One region of the Cellvibrio zantedeschiae genome, then DNA from elsewhere that is predicted to be linked to it. Evidence: predicted binding sites of a transcription regulator. Region 1 holds the regulator's gene; each other region holds the start of a gene.
The links. Region 1 encodes LexA, which represses DNA repair genes until DNA is damaged. Its sites were predicted from a motif close to ACTGTNTNTANANACAGT; they were not measured.

Region 1 (4,383 bases):
GCAGCCGTTAATTTTTTACGTATGTTGCTGACATGAACGTCGATACTACGATCATAAGGTGTGAGCTTGCGGTTAAGTGCTTGTTCTGTCATATCATCTTTGCTTATGACTTGGCCGGCTTGGCGCACCAAAATTTCCAACACACTAAATTCCGTACCGGTGAGTACAATTTCACTGTTATTCCAGGTCACGTGGCGGCTACCCAAATGCAATACGAGTGGCCCAGAACTGATTTTTTCAAGTTTTGTCGGGCTTGGTTCATTGCTATGTGAACGGCGCAAAATCGCGCGTATGCGCGCTACCAATTCGCGTGGATCACAGGGTTTAGGTAGGTAATCATCTGCGCCTATTTCAAGGCCAATAACTCGATCAACCGTATCGCCTTTTGCGGTTAACATAAGCACTGGTGTTTGATGGGTTTTACGCAAAATTTTTAATACTTCAAAACCATTGTGAATCGGTAACATGACGTCCAATACAATAGCGGCATACTGGTCTTGAGTTGCAAGTTGGACGCCTGCTTCACCATCATAAGCGGCGATTACTTCGAAGCCTTCAGTGGTGAGGTATTCGCTGAGTAGTTGACTAAGTTCTTTGTCGTCATCGATGAGTAAGAGTTTATTCATGGATTATCATCACTATTAGAAGAAGTTATGCCGCAAGTGTGCAGTAGCCACTTTAGAGTGTCATTGAAATTGTAGCTGTTTAACGCTTCTTAACAAATTAAAGAATGAAATTTATTTAAGCAAAATATTTAAGAAATTTTATGTCCCTTATGGGGTGGCGCATGTATACACAAGATTGCTTGCGTATAAAAGCCATTGTTGGGAAAATTGCGTTTCTTATCAATTCAACTTGAGGTGCGTGTGGCTAGCCTGGGGCTTTTTTTTGGCAGTGATGAAGGTAATAGCGAACGCATCGCCTATCGAATTCAAAAACGTTTTGGTAAAGATGTTGTCGATGTACATGATATAGCAGACGCAACGCAGCTGGACTTTACCCATTACGACAAGATCATTCTGGGGATACCCACGTGGGATTTTGGCCAGATCCAATCCGATTGGGAAGATTTTTGGATTGATGTCAGCGAAATAGATTTCTCCGGTAAAACAGTGGCCTTTTTTGGTTTGGGTGATCAATTCGGCTACAGCGACTACTTTCTGGATGCTATGGGTATGCTGCACGATGTGGTCATTCAATCCGCCCCTAATATTGTTGGGCATTGGTCTATAGAGGGTTACGAGTTTTCGGCCTCCAAGGCAGAGATTCCAGGCGCGGGAAAATTCGTTGGCTTGGCGCTTGATGAAGATCATCAGGAACATCTGACTGCTGCTCGTTTAAATCGCTGGTGCGCACAACTTCACACTGAATTTGGTCTTGAGACTCCTCTTCACGAAGTTGATGATTAGCTCTGGTATTTATTTAATATCACACTGCATGTCTTTTGAGCTCACGCCATGACTCCTCAAGCCTTACATCGTCACATTGGATTATTTGCGCTGGTTATCTACGGTGTGGGCGATATTCTTGGTGCCGGTATATATGCGCTTATAGGTAAAGCTGCCGGTGAAATGGGGAACGGCATTTGGATGGCATTCCTCGCCAGTATGGTGGCGGCTGGCTTGACCGGGCTTTCCTATGCATCCCTTGGTTCACGCTATCCGCGCGCAGGTGGTGCATCTTTTTTTACTCATCACGCGTTTAAAAGCAATTTTTTGGCTTATGTCATAGGTCTTGCCGCGCTTTCATCGGGCGTAACCTCAATGGCTGCGGGTAGCCGCGCCTTTGCTGGATATTTTACGACGCTGGTATCTGCAGTACCTGTGGACTTGGTAGTGGTTACCTTTTGTTTGGTTTTGGCGGGAGTGGTGATTCGTGGCATTCGCGAATCTATGTGGATGAATATGTTGTGTACCGGCATAGAGCTTGGCGGGCTTTTGCTAGTCATCTCCGTGGGTGCAAAATTTATTGGTTCGGTCGATTACACCAGCACAGTAACCGTGGCGAATCCTGCGGGTGATCTGAGTTTTTCGTTGATTCTGTCGGGGGCGGTGCTCACGTTTTATTCGTTTGTCGGATTTGAAGATATTATCAACGTCAGCGAAGAAGTTAAAAATCCCGAATCAACCATGCCCAAGGGGATTTTGCTGGCGGTGCTTATTGCGTCGACTATTTATGTAACCATTTCGCTTGTTGCGGTTTCAGTGATTCCGGCAGCTGAACTTGCAACGTCCTCAGCCCCCTTGGTAGATGTGGTCAAACGGGCTGCACCCTGGTTTCCTCCTATTGCTTTTGCTTTCATTGCGATGTTTGCGGTAGCTAATACTGCGCTGCTCAATTTCATTATGGGTTCGCGGCTTATCTATGGGATGGCGAATCAGGGGTTGATGCCTAAGGTGCTTGGCAAGGTAAGCCGCCGCCGCACGCCTTATGTTTCGTCGCTCGCAGTGCTTGGTTTTATGTTAGTGCTTGCGCTGACCGGTAATATTGCGTCGCTGGCGCGCGCTACCAGTGTGCTGCTATTGATATGTTTCATGATGGTTAATTTGGCACTAGTGGTACTGAAGTATCGCAAGGGGGAGCCTAAAGGTCGATTTGAAATTCCAGCGGTAGTCCCTGTGCTTGGTACCGTCGTCTGTGCCTTGATGTTGTCTTACGCCAAGATCGAGGAAATCAAAGTTGCAGGCGCTATTCTGGTGGTAATCGTGATTCTCTATTTTGTAATCAGACCAGCGTCGATCTCCAGCAACCCCGCCAATGCTGATTAATTTTCGTTAAAAAAACTTGTTGCACTGTATAAAATACTGTATATAATCCCAATTACTGTATAAACAAACAGATCAACAGGGGTGGTTATGTACAATCTCACGGCGCGTCAGGAACAGGTTTTACAGCTCATCAAGGATTATGCCGAAGAAACCGGCTATCCGCCCACCCGTGCAGAAATCGCACGTATTCTTGGTTATAAATCCCCTAATGCTGCCGAAGAGCATATCAAAGCCCTCGCTAAAAAAGGCGCTATTGAAATCGTTCCAGGTGCATCACGCGGTATTCGCCTGCCAGAGACGGTTGATGAAGGCGTTCCTATTGTAGGCCGTGTTGCTGCGGGTAATCCCATTCTTGCGCAAGAACATATTGAAGATTACTGCAACATTCCCCCCAACTTCTTTTCACCTTCTGCGGATTATCTTCTGCGCGTTAATGGCATGAGTATGAAGGACGCTGGCATCCTGGATGGAGATTTGTTGGCAGTTCATCGTACCGACCAGGTTCGTAGCGGCCAAATTGTGGTAGCGCGTATAGGCGAAGAAGTGACTGTGAAACGCTACAAGCGAATTGGCAACCGTTCCCAAGTGGAGCTGTGGCCAGAAAATCCAGATTTTGATGTTATCCAGGTGGATTTGACTGATCAGGAATTTACTATCGAAGGTTTAAGTGTAGGAGTGATTCGTCGTGAATAATATTCGTCAAGCTAGTCAGCCTGCAGCAACCAGCTGCGGTATTACTGAACTGATTATTGCCAACGCATCACCTGAACAAGCTGCGTTACTGATGCCCATGATTGCGTTTTTAACGCAGAGTTGTGTTGATCGTTGGGTCACTTGGATTGCGCCGCAACATTTATCGCGGGAGTTTCTGGAATCTTTCGGTGTTGATACGCGTTTTGTGCGTTTAATTCACTGTAGTGATGAAGCGAGTCGGTTGTGGATTACGTGGGAAGCCCTGGCGGCTGGTAATAGCCACACGGTAATCGCAAGCCCTGGAAAGCTGACAGACAAAGAGTTAAAGCAACTTGAAAATGCAGCTTACCAAGGCCAATGCCAAGGCTTGTTGTTAAGAGTTAGGTAGTCGATTTAAGCTTCTGCTACAAAAACGGCACGAATAGGCGCCGGATGTCCTTCAGCAGTTAGCGAAGGGTTTTGAGGATCTAGAAATTCAGGGAGTGAATGAAATTTCATCCAATGAGTTGAGCGTTGTTCTTCAACTGACGTTGTGCAAACGTCGACAACTCTCGCGTTATTAAAACCCATTTTGCGTAACCAGCTCAGCATGGTTTCGCAGCTCGGTAAAAACCATACGTTATTCATCTTCGCATAACGCCCTTCGGGTACCAGAACATCGCCCAAGCCGCCTTCAATTACCAAGGTTTCCAGCACCAGCTGCCCGCCGGGGCGCAGTGCTTCCTTAAGTTCGCGCAAATGATCCATAGGTGATTTGCGATGATAGAAAACACCCATGGAAAAAACCGTATCAAACGCTTGCAGTTTAGGCGGTAGATCTTCTATTCCTACCGGCAAAACATCAATTGGATAATCCTTGTCTGCAAGTTGTTTAATCATATGGAATTGGACTACAAAGCGTGGCGATGGATCTATTCCAATT
Region 2 (4,383 bases), on a different contig from region 1:
AAATCAGTTTTAATTGCACCCCTCGCAGCCTTTTAATACCTGAGGATTAACATGTGTACTACGAGCTACGAGCTACGAGCTACGAGCTACGAGCTACGAGCTACGCATTATAGGAGAAACATATGAAAAATTTATTATTTGCTTTTTTTGTCATCTTGTTTTCAATTCCAGCTGTTGCAGAGGAGGAGAAAACCAAACCCCTTACTGGAGAATATTATTTTGCTCAAGGTGAGCCTATGGAGGAATCCGATAAACCACTAAATCCGAATATGAGAATTCACTTAACGGGCACAGCAGCTGAGGACTTATATAAAAAACTTCAAGTTAAAGGAGTGCGAGACGTATGTCTGGATGACGGAACCATTACAAAACAAGCACAAAATATACAGTGCTCAGTATCCTCAAATGGAACAACTTATAGTTGCTGGTTCGGCATTGATTTAAAAACACAGAAAATCAAGAATGGGATAATTTGCTAATAAATTTTATAAACTACACTACCAGCTTTAGCTTTTTTGAATAGAGTACACTGCGACTTTTTTAACAGCTGGATCCCCGCTACGCGAGGATGACGACTCCCTATTTAATAACGTATTTCTTTAATAAAAATATCGGAATCGTAAAAGCAAAACGGCGGTACCTCTTTCAAGGCACCGCCGTTTTTTACTTCAGCATGAATCACAAATTATTTATTCGCCCGATTCTCAATTAACTGCGTCACAACAGAAGGGTCTGCAAGCGTTGAGGTATCACCCAAACTATCAATTTCATTTGCGGCAATTTTACGCAGAATACGACGCATGATTTTACCGGAGCGAGTTTTTGGTAAACCCGGTGCCCACTGAATAATATCCGGGCGTGCAATTGCGCCGATTTCTTTTACGACTAACGCCAGCAATTCTTTTTTCAATTCATCGCTGGGCTCTTCGCCGCTCATCAAAGTCACATAAGCGTAAATGCCTTGGCCTTTAATATCGTGCGGGTAACCCACCACTGCAGCTTCAGCTACTTTTTCGTGTAACACCAACGCAGATTCAACTTCTGCAGTACCCATACGGTGGCCGGATACGTTGAGTACGTCGTCCACGCGACCGGTAATCCAGTAGTAACCATCTTCATCGCGACGTGCGCCGTCGCCGGTGAAGTAGTAACCGGGGTAAGTGCTGTAGTAGGTATCGATACAACGTTGGTGATCGCCATAAACGCTGCGAATTTGGCTTGGCCATGCAGCTTTAATCACCAAATTACCTTCACCTGCACCTTGTACTTCTTTGCCTTCGGCATCCAGCAACGCGGGTTGCACGCCAAAGAATGGAAGCGTTGCAGAACCTGGTTTAAGCGCGATTGCACCCGGTAATGGAGTGAGCATGTGCGCACCGGTTTCAGTTTGCCACCACGTATCCACAATCGGGCAACGGCTATCGCCAATCACGCGGTAATACCACTCCCAAGCTTCAGGATTGATTGGTTCGCCCACGGTGCCAAGCACACGCAAACTGGTACGCGCAGTCTTTTTCACCCAATCATCGCCCGCGCCCATAAGCGCGCGAATGGCGGTTGGGGCTGTGTAGAAAATGTTTACTTGATGCTTATCGATTACTTGCCAAAAGCGCGAGGCATCTGGATAAGTTGGGATACCTTCAAAGACTAAGGTCGTCGCGCCGTTAGTGAGAGGGCCGTAAACAATATAGCTGTGGCCAGTCACCCAACCCACATCTGCCGTACACCAGTAAGTTTCGCCTTCCTGATAATCGAACACGTATTTGTGAGTCATGGCCGCCTGCAACAAATAGCCACCGGTGGTGTGCAACACACCTTTTGGCTTACCGGTTGAACCTGATGTGTAAAGGATAAACAGCGGGTCTTCCGCATCCATTACTTCTGGTTCGCAGGTGGCCGCTTGTTTGGCGATTAAGTCGTGATACCAGAAATCGCGGGCACCGTCCCAACTGATGGAACCGGCAGTGCGGCGCACAACTATGCAGGTATGAACATTCGGGCAATTTGCCAAAGCCGTATCTGCATTCGCCTTTAAGGGAACACGTTTGCCACCGCGCAGGCCTTCATCGGCAGTGATTACCACCTGACAATCCGCATCCAAAATGCGGTCTTTCAAGGCTTCTGGTGAGAAGCCACCAAACACCACTGAATGCACGGCACCCACGCGGGCACAGGCCAACATAGCGTAGGTCGCTTCGGGAATCATTGGCATATAGATGCAAACGCGGTCGCCCTTTTTCACGCCGCGCGCGCGCAAAGCGTTGGCAAGCCGGCAAACTTGGTCATGCAATTCTTGATAGGAAATAAATTGATCTTCATCCGGGTCATCACCTTCCCAAATGATTGCAACTTGGTCGGCACGCGCAGGCAAATGGCGATCAATACAGTTAAGGCTTACGTTCAACTTGCCATCAATAAACCAGGCTACTTCGCCTTTGTTCAAATCACTTTTAGTGACTTGTGACCAAGGCGCCTGCCATGTCAAAAACTGGTTTGCCTGCTCCGCCCAAAAGGTATCAGGATCATTTACCGATTGATCGTACATCGCTTGGTAGCCCTCCAAATCAATGGAGGAAGAGTTCTTAAAACTGTCGGGAACGGGATACACGTGCACTTCTGACATGGTTGATTCTCACTGCTGTTATTTTGTTATGACTACTCTGACCAATGCCGTTTGAAGCATGGTGTAACGGGTTACAGGATATGAGCCCAACCCGGAAAATCAGGGCAGCTAGCTTAACAGTTCATTCGAACTTTTTTCAATGACAACGTTGTCCTAAACAAAAATTTATTGTTTTTGAAACCTAGCTCTCACTGTAAACGCCCAATTTTTAGCTTGCCACAAATACTGTGTGGATATACAGTTATCATTCTTTATTCATGGGGAGAACGCTGTGGGCAACATATTAGAAAAGCTGACAATCTTGTCAGATGCAGCCAAATACGATGCATCCTGTTCCTCCAGTGGCAGCAAACGCGCCAATCACAATAAAGGCTTGGGCGACGCCACCGGCATGGGGATTTGCCACAGTTATACGGAAGACGGGCGTTGTGTTTCGCTGCTGAAAATCCTCTTAACCAACCACTGCATTTACGATTGCGCCTACTGTGTAAGCCGACGCAGCAACGATGTAAAGCGCGCAGGCTTTACGGTAGAAGAAGTTGTGGATTTAACGATTAATTTTTATCGCCGCAATTACATTGAAGGCTTGTTTTTAAGCTCGGGGATTTTTAAAAGCGCCGACAACACCATGGAGCGTTTGGTACGCGTTGCCAAAACCTTGCGCACCACACACAACTTTAATGGCTATATACATTTAAAGGCGATTCCCGGCGCAAGCCCCGAGTTATTACATGAAGCCGGCCTCTACGCTGACCGCTTAAGTGTGAATATTGAAATTCCCTCAGAGATGAACCTTAAAAAAGTCGCGCCGGAAAAAAATTACACCGATATCATCACACCCATGAATTATTTGACGGAGGAAAAATTTCGCTACACCGACGACAAAAAGCATTTTAAGAAAACGCCGTTGTTTTTACCGGCAGGCCAAAGCACGCAATTGATTGTGGGTGCGACATCGGAAAACGACCACCAAATTTTGCAGCTTGCCGATAACCTCTACAACACACAAAAATTAAAGCGGGTTTATTACTCTGGCTATGTGCCGATTAAAACAGATAATCGCGTTCCCCTGCTTTCGGCGCCGCCGTTAATTCGCGAAAACCGAATCTATCAAGCCGATTGGTTGCTGCGTTTTTATAAATTTGGCGTGGGCGATATAGTCAATGACCAATATCCGAATCTTGATTTGGAAGTAGACCCGAAAGTCAGTTACGCGCTGCGCAATCCGCATTTGTTTCCAGTAGATATTAACCATGCAGATTACGAAATGATTTTGCGAATCCCTGGTGTTGGAGTGAAATCTGCCCAGAAAATTGTAAGCTCGCGTATTCATCAGCGTTTACATATGGATCACTTACAGCAAATGGGCGTAGCGCTAAAACGCGCGCGTTATTTTATTCAATGCCCCGGCGCACCCGTGCAACGAAAAGATTTGCAGATGCATGATTTACGGCAGCTATTAATTGCAGACAAAACCGTACAAAAAACCCAGATGTCATTATTTGGCTGACAACATCCAGGAAAATACAGCAGTGAAAATTTATGCGTACGATGGAAGCTTTGAAGGTTTGTTGAGTTGCATATTCGCTATTTTCCAAACCAAAGTTCCACCCACCGCTATTGCGATTGAGGGTTTAACGCAATTTAGTTTGCTGGATGAAACTGTGTTGATTGCAACCGACCTGGACCAGGCTGAGCGCGTATTAAAAGCAGTTGATCTTTATTCCAGCGAACGCGGCGCGCAACTATTGTATCGCCTT
Region 3 (4,383 bases), 1.0 Mb from region 1:
TCACTGGCTGGTAATATTAGTCAAGTGAACAAAAAAGGCGCCTTATGGCGCCTTTTTTCGTTTAGCAGTTCTCGGCAATCATTATTTCGATTGACGACGAATCCCGAACATCGCGAGCAATCCGCCTAACAACATTAATACAGAGCTAGGCTCAGGAACCTTGGTGCTTACAGTTTCCAAAACGCCGTATTTAGGGCCAGAGTAGCTGTTGTTGTCATCCAAATCATTCCATAAACCAGATACATAAGTATGGACATACTCTTCACCGGTGCCAGCATCATTAGGTTCGCCTCCAGCCCAATTAGCAAAGGTTACGGCGTCACCATTGGTCCAAGCCCAGGTTGATGCATGGGGAGCGGTTCTATACAAGCCGATCCAAAGCGAATTTTGAAGTCCGAAAGTATTAATAATAAAATTATTTTCGTTTATATCGTTGACTGCAACCAGATGTCCGCCTTGGGTCACAGCGAAAGCTTCACTATTTGTCCAGTTATCGGAAGAAATTAGGGTGTAATCGTGTCCACCAAAACTAAACGCACTGCCCACTAAACTAATTGCGTTAGCGCTGGAAGCGGTTAAGGCTAAAACACCTGTCAATGCGAGTATATTTAGTTTTTTCATGTCATCTCCTTTCATCATTAAGTTTGATTAGCATAGAGTGAAATTTGTACAACAATAAAGCGGAAAGCAATATTCAGACCCATGAATTTTTCTTCTTGAAATAGAGGAAGTTATCGAATTTAACCTTAAGGCTTCGGTTGGTTGTGTAAACTAATTCGACGAGAGTTCTATTGTTAGTTTAACGTCTCACCTTTATTCCACGGAGGCTTCATAGGCCATGGATACAGATTTACTCCGCAGATTACTCCGGGCAAAAGATCAAATGGATAGTCATTCTGAAGATGACTGGTCCGTTGAACGTCTCGCGCGCATTAGCTGCGTGTCGCCTGCGCATTTTGCGCGTTCCTTCAAAAAAGCCTTTGGCATTCCACCTCATCGCTACTTGCTGTCGCGACGTATCGAAAGAGCAAAAGCAATGCTTCGCAATACCGACCAAGCTGTAACTGATATAGCTTTTGGAACGGGCTGGCTGAGTATGGGAACATTCGGTAGAACCTTCCGTGATATAACTGGGTCCAATCCTGAAACCAATCGAGCTAGTTCGAGAGTTGCCGACATCCCTGCTGAAATTCCTTTGTGTGTCCTCAAAGAAATTGATCGTCCAAAGTTAAAAAGAGCAGTTTCGGAGAAGCGGAGCCAAGAGCGTTTGGGCCAGAATGACGATTCGAACAATGACTTATCAAGCGAGGCGTCAACATGAGTGAAGGTGTACAAGTGGTAGGAATTTACGTGCGCGATCAACAAGAGGCACTGGAATTTTATGTAAAAAAAGTTGGGTTTATGGTCCATACCGATGTGCGTAACGGAGACTACCGATGGCTTACGGTTCAATACCCGGGGCAGATGCTTTTCCAGCTCGGTCTATTTCTTCCCGGGCCGCCAACAATTGATGCGGCAACGGCTAAATCGGTAAATGAGGTACTTGCCAAAGGCGCTATGCCACCATTAGTTCTGGAAGTGTCAGATTGTTTTGCCACTTGCGAGCGTTTGCGAGCAGCTGGAGTGGAGCTCATACAAGAGCCTGTTGAACGTTATGGAACCGTTGATGCCGGCTTCCGCGACCCATCGGGTAACGGTTGGAAATTACTGCAATCGCGGAGGTCATAATATGAAGAGCGCGTATTTGCTTCGTAATTTCCATCGATGGACATCGTTGGTTTTCGCACTCACTGTCGTTCTAAACTTTGCGGTTAGGGCAAGTGGAGAGCCACCAGCGTGGATTACTTATTCTCCGCTAGCTCCTTTAGCAGTTCTCTTTCTCACAGGCACTTATCTCTTTGCAGCACCGTATTTTAAAAAATCAGTTGAAGCCTAACCGTATAATTGTCTCCCAAACTGCGTGGCGCAAAGTGCCGTTAAAGTGATAATTATGACTTCTCGAAGCTTGGCAAGCGTTCCATTGATTCGGAAAGATTACGCTTAAGATGGTAAAACCTGTATATAACAACAACTGTTTGCGTATACAGGTTTTTTGGTGTAGTCTAGGTTCATAGCTGAAGAGTGTGCGATGTCTCTCGGCGTATAATCCTAATATATCGTCTTACTACTAATTTTTTATGTTGAGGTGTCAAATGGATGCGAACAAAGAAAAGGCTTTACAAGCTGCGCTAAGTCAAATTGAACGTCAATTTGGTAAAGGAACTGTTATGCGTATGGGCGACAAAGAACAAGTCGCCATTCCTTCTATCTCCACCGGTTCTATAGGGCTTGACGTAGCCTTGGGAATTGGCGGTTTACCCAAAGGCCGTATTGTTGAAATATATGGTCCAGAGTCCTCGGGTAAAACTACCTTAACCTTGCAAGTTATAGCTGAAGCTCAACGCGCTGGCGGTAACTGTGCGTTTATTGATGCGGAACATGCGTTAGATCCAATCTATGCGGCGAAATTAGGCGTAAATGTTGAGGATTTGATCATTTCCCAGCCGGACACTGGTGAACAGGCTCTTGAAGTAACCGACATGTTAGTCCGCTCAGGTGCGGTTGATGTATTAGTCGTCGACTCGGTGGCAGCATTGACTCCTCGCGCTGAAATTGAAGGTGAGATGGGTGATCATCATGTGGGCTTGCAGGCACGTTTAATGTCGCAGGCGCTACGTAAAATCACCGGTAACATTAAAAATGCCAATTGCCTGGTGATTTTTATTAACCAAATTCGTATGAAAATCGGCGTTATGTTTGGCAACCCCGAAACCACTACTGGTGGTAATGCGTTGAAGTTCTACGCATCTGTGCGTCTCGATATCCGTCGTATTGGCGCAGTTAAAGAAGGTGAAGAGGTTATTGGTTCCGAGACTCGCGTTAAAGTAGTTAAGAACAAAGTGGCGCCACCTTTTAAACAGACCGAATTCCAAATTCTTTACGGATCTGGCATCAATCGAATGGGCGAAGTTGTGGATTATGGCGTGAAGCTGGGCATGATTGACAAAGCGGGTGCTTGGTATAGCTATCAAGGAAATAAAATTGGTCAGGGCAAAAACAATGTTATGAAATTTTTGCAAGAAAACCCTGTCATAGCAAAAGAGCTAGAAGCAAGAGTTCGTACTGAATTGCTTGAGTCTCCAGCATTGTCCCTCAGTGCAAATGGTGCCGATTCTGCGGACGAAGTGGAGATGTCTGAATAAGTTGTTAGCGTTTCTTGCTTGCACGGGGGGAACTCGTTAACAATTGTTCAAGTATGTGCTGCACTGTTGCGTGTCATAGGTAGTCTGAGTATGCTGCGCAACAGAGTTTTAGCTCTGCTAAACATTTTATAGATGCAGCCAAGAGGTTCGAAATGTTAAAAGCCGGTTTATTCAGTTTGTTGGTAGCGCTTATGTGTTTAAGCGGCTGCGCCACCAAACCTTATGTAGCTACAGATTACGAAGCCAGCTATAACTTTGCTGCGCTTAAATCTTTTGCGGTAAAAAGCGCTAAGCAAGATACTAAAGAGAACATTCTGATATCCCCATTTACCTTAAGTCATATTCATGCTTTGGTGAACGGAGAACTGGCAAAACGTTATCAATCGGTAGGTGAGTCAGCTACGCCAGATTTTTATGTAACCTATCATGTAGTGATGGAGGAAAAGCTTGAGCCAACTGCTTATGATCAAATGTATGGCTTTGGTTTTTGGGGTAGGGGATATCGTTATCCATCTTCAATGTTTTACCGTCCCCCGCTTGATGGTGGCATAAGAGTTTACAATCAAGGTAGTTTGATTATCGATATGGTGGATGCTAAAACACAACAGCCGATCTGGCGTGGTGTTTCAGAAAAACGATTGAATAAGGGCTTAAACCCCCAAAAGCAACGTGAAATTCTGACAAGTGCGGTTTTGGAAGTGCTGGCACAATTTCCTCCCGTAAAGTAATTAGTATAAATTGTTAAAAATCGGCCGCTATGCGGCCTTTTTTTATGGGCGACTCAATGACAGTTCATGAAATTACACCCGCGAGCATACGCATGTCGGCCATGAATTTTTTAGCAATGCGTGAGCATTCTGCTCATGAGCTTAAAGTTAAGTTAAGCAAAAAATTTGATCATCCTGATTGGATTGCCAGAGAGTTGGAAAAATTGAAGCAGGACGGATTGCAGAGCGATGAGCGTTTTACAGAGGCATATATAAGTATGCGCTTAAGACAGGGAAAGGGAGCTTTGGTTATTCGTCTCGAGTTAAAAGAAAAGGGTATTTCGGATGCACTTGCCTCACAATATTTGTCGAGCCACACGGACTGGAATCAACTTGCGTTGAAGGCTTACGTCAAAAAATTTGGTAATACACTC
Region 4 (4,383 bases), 1.1 Mb from region 1:
TAATTGCTTCAGCATCTGCACCAGCCGTTTGACGCAGACGAGTAAATTCTTTAAATCCTGCGCGGAATATATTTTCTATTCCTTCAATACGCTCATGCCCATTGCCCTGACGGAAGAGCTGGTTGAGATCAATGCCGGACCAAAATTGTTTTTCAAAATAATCAAACGCATTTTTAGCTTTGCTTTGATAAATAAGACTTTTAAAAATCATCACCCAGGACACAACTGAAGCTGCAACCAAAATCAGCATGACGATTTTCACTGCGATGGTAGCCTGGCCCATGAGGGCGAAAATTGACATTGTATTTTCAGCGTCTGACATAGAGGGTTTAACCTTGAGTGTTGGTTTCTATATTTGTGAAATTTGAAGTTGTGACAATTGCTGATGCATATCCGCTGGAATTGGGCGCGGTTTCATTAACGCTGCATCTACACAGGCAACACGCACGAGCCCACTAGATAACAACTCTTGCTCGCGGAAAACCTGCTGTTTAAATTCGATATAGGTGCGCGCTAACTTGGTAATGCTGCTTGTTATCAGCAATTCATCATCAAGTCGCGCAGGACGACGGTAGTCAACTTGAGCAGCATGTACTACCAATAAAAGGCCGTCGTCCAAAATCGCCGGCTTATGATAACCCAAAGTGCGCAAGAATTCTGTACGGCAGCGCTCCATGAATTTTAAATAGTTTACGTAATAAACAATTCCGCCCGCATCTGTATCTTCGATATAAACGCGAACCGAAATACTAAACTCTTCCGCAACCATAATTTCTCTGTACAAATTTTATTCGGATTAATTTTCACCGACGTCTTGTTGTAATCGTTTTGGCATGGGTACGCCAAAATGCAGATAGGCATTATTAGTTAAGACCCGACCGCGTGGCGTCCGCGCCATAAAGCCTTGCTGAATTAAATATGGTTCAATCACATCTTCGATGGTGCCGCGGTCTTCACTAATAGCTGCCGCCAAACTTTCAACACCTACTGGGCCTCCATCAAAATTGTTCATCATCGCCATTAATAAACGCCGGTCCATATGATCAAAGCCGCGTTCATCTACATTCAGCATATTTAATGCGCTATCTGCCATGCTTGCGGTGACTATGCCGTCACCTTTCATTTCAGCGAAATCGCGCACTCGACGCAGCAATCGATTGGCAATCCGCGGTGTACCGCGCGAGCGTTTTGCGACTTCCTGCGCGCCTTTATCATCCATACGAACGCCAAGCAAATTAGCGGAACGCGCAACAATATGGGTGAGATCGGCGACATTATAAAACTCCAGACGCTGAACAATACCAAAACGGTCGCGTAAGGGTGATGTTAAAAGTCCGGCACGAGTAGTTGCCCCCACCAAAGTAAACTGCGGTAAATCCAGCTTAATGGAGCGTGCAGCGGGGCCTTCACCAATCATAATATCCAGCTGGAAATCCTCCATGGCTGGATAAAGAATCTCCTCCACCACAGGGCTCAAGCGATGTATTTCGTCAATAAACAACACATCGCCCGGCTCCAGATTAGTCATAAGTGCAGCTAAATCACCGGCTTTTTCTAATACCGGGCCAGAAGTACTTTTTAGCGATACGCCCATTTCATTAGCAATAATATTGGCGAGCGTGGTCTTACCCAATCCAGGCGGACCGAATACCAAGGTATGATCCAGCGCTTCGTTGCGTTTTTTGGCAGCACCGATAAAAATTTCCATCTGCTCACGCACAACAGGCTGCCCAACATAATCCGCAAGGCTTTTGGGGCGCACAGTGCGATCCAAATAATCTTCACGCTCTTTGGCGGCGGGGGCAATCAGGCGATCTGTTTCAATCATTATCAGCTCGTAAGATAAACAAAGTGTGTGAATGTCTTATTAAGAGAAATCAGGAGCTAGCCATAGAACGCAAAGCCAAGCGAATGAGCTCTTCACTCTTAGCATCTGGTTTTTGCTTGGATGCTGCGGAAATCATTTTTGCAGCTTCCACAGGTTTATAACCCAAGGCCACCAATGCACTTTCAGCTTCTGCGTAAGTATCATTGTCGCTAACAATTTGCTTGATTTCATTATGCGCCAGCAGATCGTTATGGGGCATATCCCAATTTTTCAAGCGATCACGTAACTCAATCACCAATCGTTCAGCCGTTTTGGCGCCTATGCCTGGCACTTTGGTTAAGGCTTTAACATTATTGTCGCGCACACAGCGAGCGATATCATCCGCCTCCATGCCCGACAAAATCGCTACTGCTAACTTGGGACCAACACCATTTACTTTTATCAAGGTGCGAAAGAGGGAGCGGTCACGCTGATCAGCAAAACCAAAAAGTTGGTGCAAGTTTTCGGTGATGGACAAATGCGTGTGCAAAATAACTTCTGCACCCATTGCCGGGAGACGATAGAAAGTTGTCATGGGCGCTTGTAGCTCGTAGCCAACGCCATTTACATCCAGCAATAAATAAGGAGGTTGCTTTTCAATGAGGGTGCCACGGAGACGTCCAATCATGTGCGCTTTTAGCCTGTGTTAACGTTGAGGGCGATTGTAATGCAGTTTAAACATTTTAAAAATTTGAATCTTTACCGGGAAAACTTTGGGATTATTATTAAACCACCCTGCCTCGCCGAAAGCTTACTGAACCGGCCAACTTAATTAAATGCTGGGAACTGTTGGCATGACAAAGAGCGACGGCAAGTGCATCTGCAGCATCTTCTTGTGGAACGGCGGGCAGCCGCAACAGTGTTTTCACCATATGCTGGACTTGAAGCTTATCTGCTGCACCGTTGCCTACGACCGACTGCTTCACTTTGCGCGCTTCATATTCTGAAACTGGCATATCCAAGGCGACAGCGGCCACGATTGCGGCGCCCCTCGCCTGCCCAAGCTTAAGAGCTGAAGCCGCGTTCTTGGCCATAAAAACCTGTTCAATGGCCATTTCCTGCGGACAATATTGATTAATAATCTGAGTGATGGAATTGAAAATGATTTTTAACCGCTCAGACAATTCCACCTCCGGAATACGTATAACTCCGCTAGTGACGTATTCGGTTTTATTGCCATTCGCGTTGATAATGCCAAAACCGGTTTTACGTGAGCCGGGATCTATACCGAGGATAAGTGCCATAAGCAGAACCAAGATCATGCATAAACTGTAGATACGTACAGTGTTACATGAAGATGGCATCTAGGCAAGCTGCATGCACCTAAAGCAAGCAGCTATTCTAAAGAGAGGATGTAGATAGAAACTAACCGATTTGCTCCATGATTTCTTCTGAAATATCCGCATTGGTATAAACCTTCTGCACATCGTCCAGATCTTCAAGCATATCAATTAATGCGAGGATTTTTTCGGCCTGGTCTTTATCGAGCGATACGGTTAATGACGGCTGCATAATAATTTCGGAGTGCTCAGGCTTGAAGCCAGCCGCAATCAGCGCATCTTTTACATTCAGATAATCTTCAAACGCGGTGAAGATTTCGATGGAACCATCATCATTGGCAATCACATCATCTGCGCCAGCTTCCAGCGCAGCTTCCATTAATGCATCTTCGCTTATACCTGGCGCAAAACTGATTTGGCCTTTGCGTGCAAACAGATAAGAAACAGAACCGTTTGTACCGAGATTTCCGCCACGCTTATCGAACGCATGGCGAACTTCGCCCGCGGTGCGATTACGGTTGTCGGTCATACATTCAACAATAAAGGCAACGCCGTTTACGCCGTAACCTTCATAAGTTAACTCTTCGTAATTATCCGCTTCAGTTGTACCAGCGCCACGCGCAATCGCTTTCTCAATCGAATCACGCTTCATGTTGTTGTAAAGTGCGTCGTCAACTGCAGCACGCAAGCGCGGGTTGTCTGCAATGTTTGCGCTGCTTTTTGCGGCAACAGTTATCTCACGAATGAGTTTGGTAAAAATTTTTACGCGTTTGGCATCTTGTCGCGCTTTGCGGTGACGCATGTTGTGCCATTTACTGTGGCCTGCCATCTTGTTTCTCCAAGATACTTTTATTTAATTCAAGATTAAAAATCCCATAAAAAAAGGGCGGGCATTGCCCACCCTTTTTCAATCGCGTTGTTTCAAGTGCGATTACATTCCGTACTCAGCGCCTTCAGCTGGTGCAGCTTCGGCTTTTTCTTTCTTGCGTAAACGAATGTGCAATTCACGCAATTGCAAATCGTCTACAAAACCTGGGGCGTCAGTCATTACACAAGCAGCGCTTTGGGTTTTCGGGAAGGCGATTACATCGCGGATTGAGCTTGCGCCAATCATCAACATAATCAAGCGATCCAAACCGAATGCCAAACCACCGTGCGGTGGTGCACCATATTTCAATGCGTCCAACAGGAAGCCAAATTTTTCGCGTTGCTCTTCTTCGCTAATGCCAAGGATGT

Region 2: a site for LexA is predicted at 2,848-2,865, ahead of IE104_RS11870 (putative DNA modification/repair radical SAM protein). Genes of this name have one in related genera too.
Region 3: a site for LexA is predicted at 2,071-2,088, ahead of recA (recombinase RecA). Genes of this name have one in related genera too.
Region 4: a site for LexA is predicted at 3,136-3,153, ahead of ruvC (crossover junction endodeoxyribonuclease RuvC). Genes of this name have one in related genera too.

Annotation. Positions count from the first base shown of each region.
Region 1 covers NZ_BMYZ01000001.1:1,955,329-1,959,711, reverse strand. Annotated here, with positions in the region: gene IE104_RS08685 (response regulator transcription factor) at 1-626, opposite strand, end outside; gene IE104_RS08680 (flavodoxin) at 834-1,409, shown strand; gene IE104_RS08675 (APC family permease) at 1,458-2,768, shown strand; gene lexA (transcriptional repressor LexA) at 2,856-3,461, shown strand; gene IE104_RS08665 (cell division inhibitor SulA) at 3,454-3,849, shown strand; gene cmoB (tRNA 5-methoxyuridine(34)/uridine 5-oxyacetic acid(34) synthase CmoB) at 3,855-4,383, opposite strand, start outside.
Region 2 covers NZ_BMYZ01000002.1:250,981-255,363, reverse strand. Annotated here, with positions in the region: gene IE104_RS11880 (hypothetical protein) at 123-479, shown strand; gene acs (acetate--CoA ligase) at 686-2,623, opposite strand; gene IE104_RS11870 (putative DNA modification/repair radical SAM protein) at 2,895-4,133, shown strand; gene IE104_RS11865 (TIGR03915 family putative DNA repair protein) at 4,156-4,383, shown strand, end outside.
Region 3 covers NZ_BMYZ01000001.1:945,417-949,799, forward strand. Annotated here, with positions in the region: gene sucD (succinate--CoA ligase subunit alpha) at 1-14, shown strand, start outside; gene IE104_RS04190 (lectin-like protein) at 82-621, opposite strand; gene IE104_RS04195 (helix-turn-helix transcriptional regulator) at 839-1,321, shown strand; gene IE104_RS04200 (VOC family protein) at 1,318-1,728, shown strand; gene recA (recombinase RecA) at 2,193-3,242, shown strand; gene IE104_RS04210 (DUF4136 domain-containing protein) at 3,395-3,970, shown strand; gene IE104_RS04215 (regulatory protein RecX) at 4,027-4,383, shown strand, end outside.
Region 4 covers NZ_BMYZ01000001.1:815,828-820,210, reverse strand. Annotated here, with positions in the region: gene tolQ (protein TolQ) at 1-322, opposite strand, end outside; gene ybgC (tol-pal system-associated acyl-CoA thioesterase) at 350-769, opposite strand; gene ruvB (Holliday junction branch migration DNA helicase RuvB) at 797-1,828, opposite strand; gene ruvA (Holliday junction branch migration protein RuvA) at 1,878-2,495, opposite strand; gene ruvC (crossover junction endodeoxyribonuclease RuvC) at 2,593-3,111, opposite strand; gene IE104_RS03665 (YebC/PmpR family DNA-binding transcriptional regulator) at 3,233-3,976, opposite strand; gene aspS (aspartate--tRNA ligase) at 4,079-4,383, opposite strand, start outside.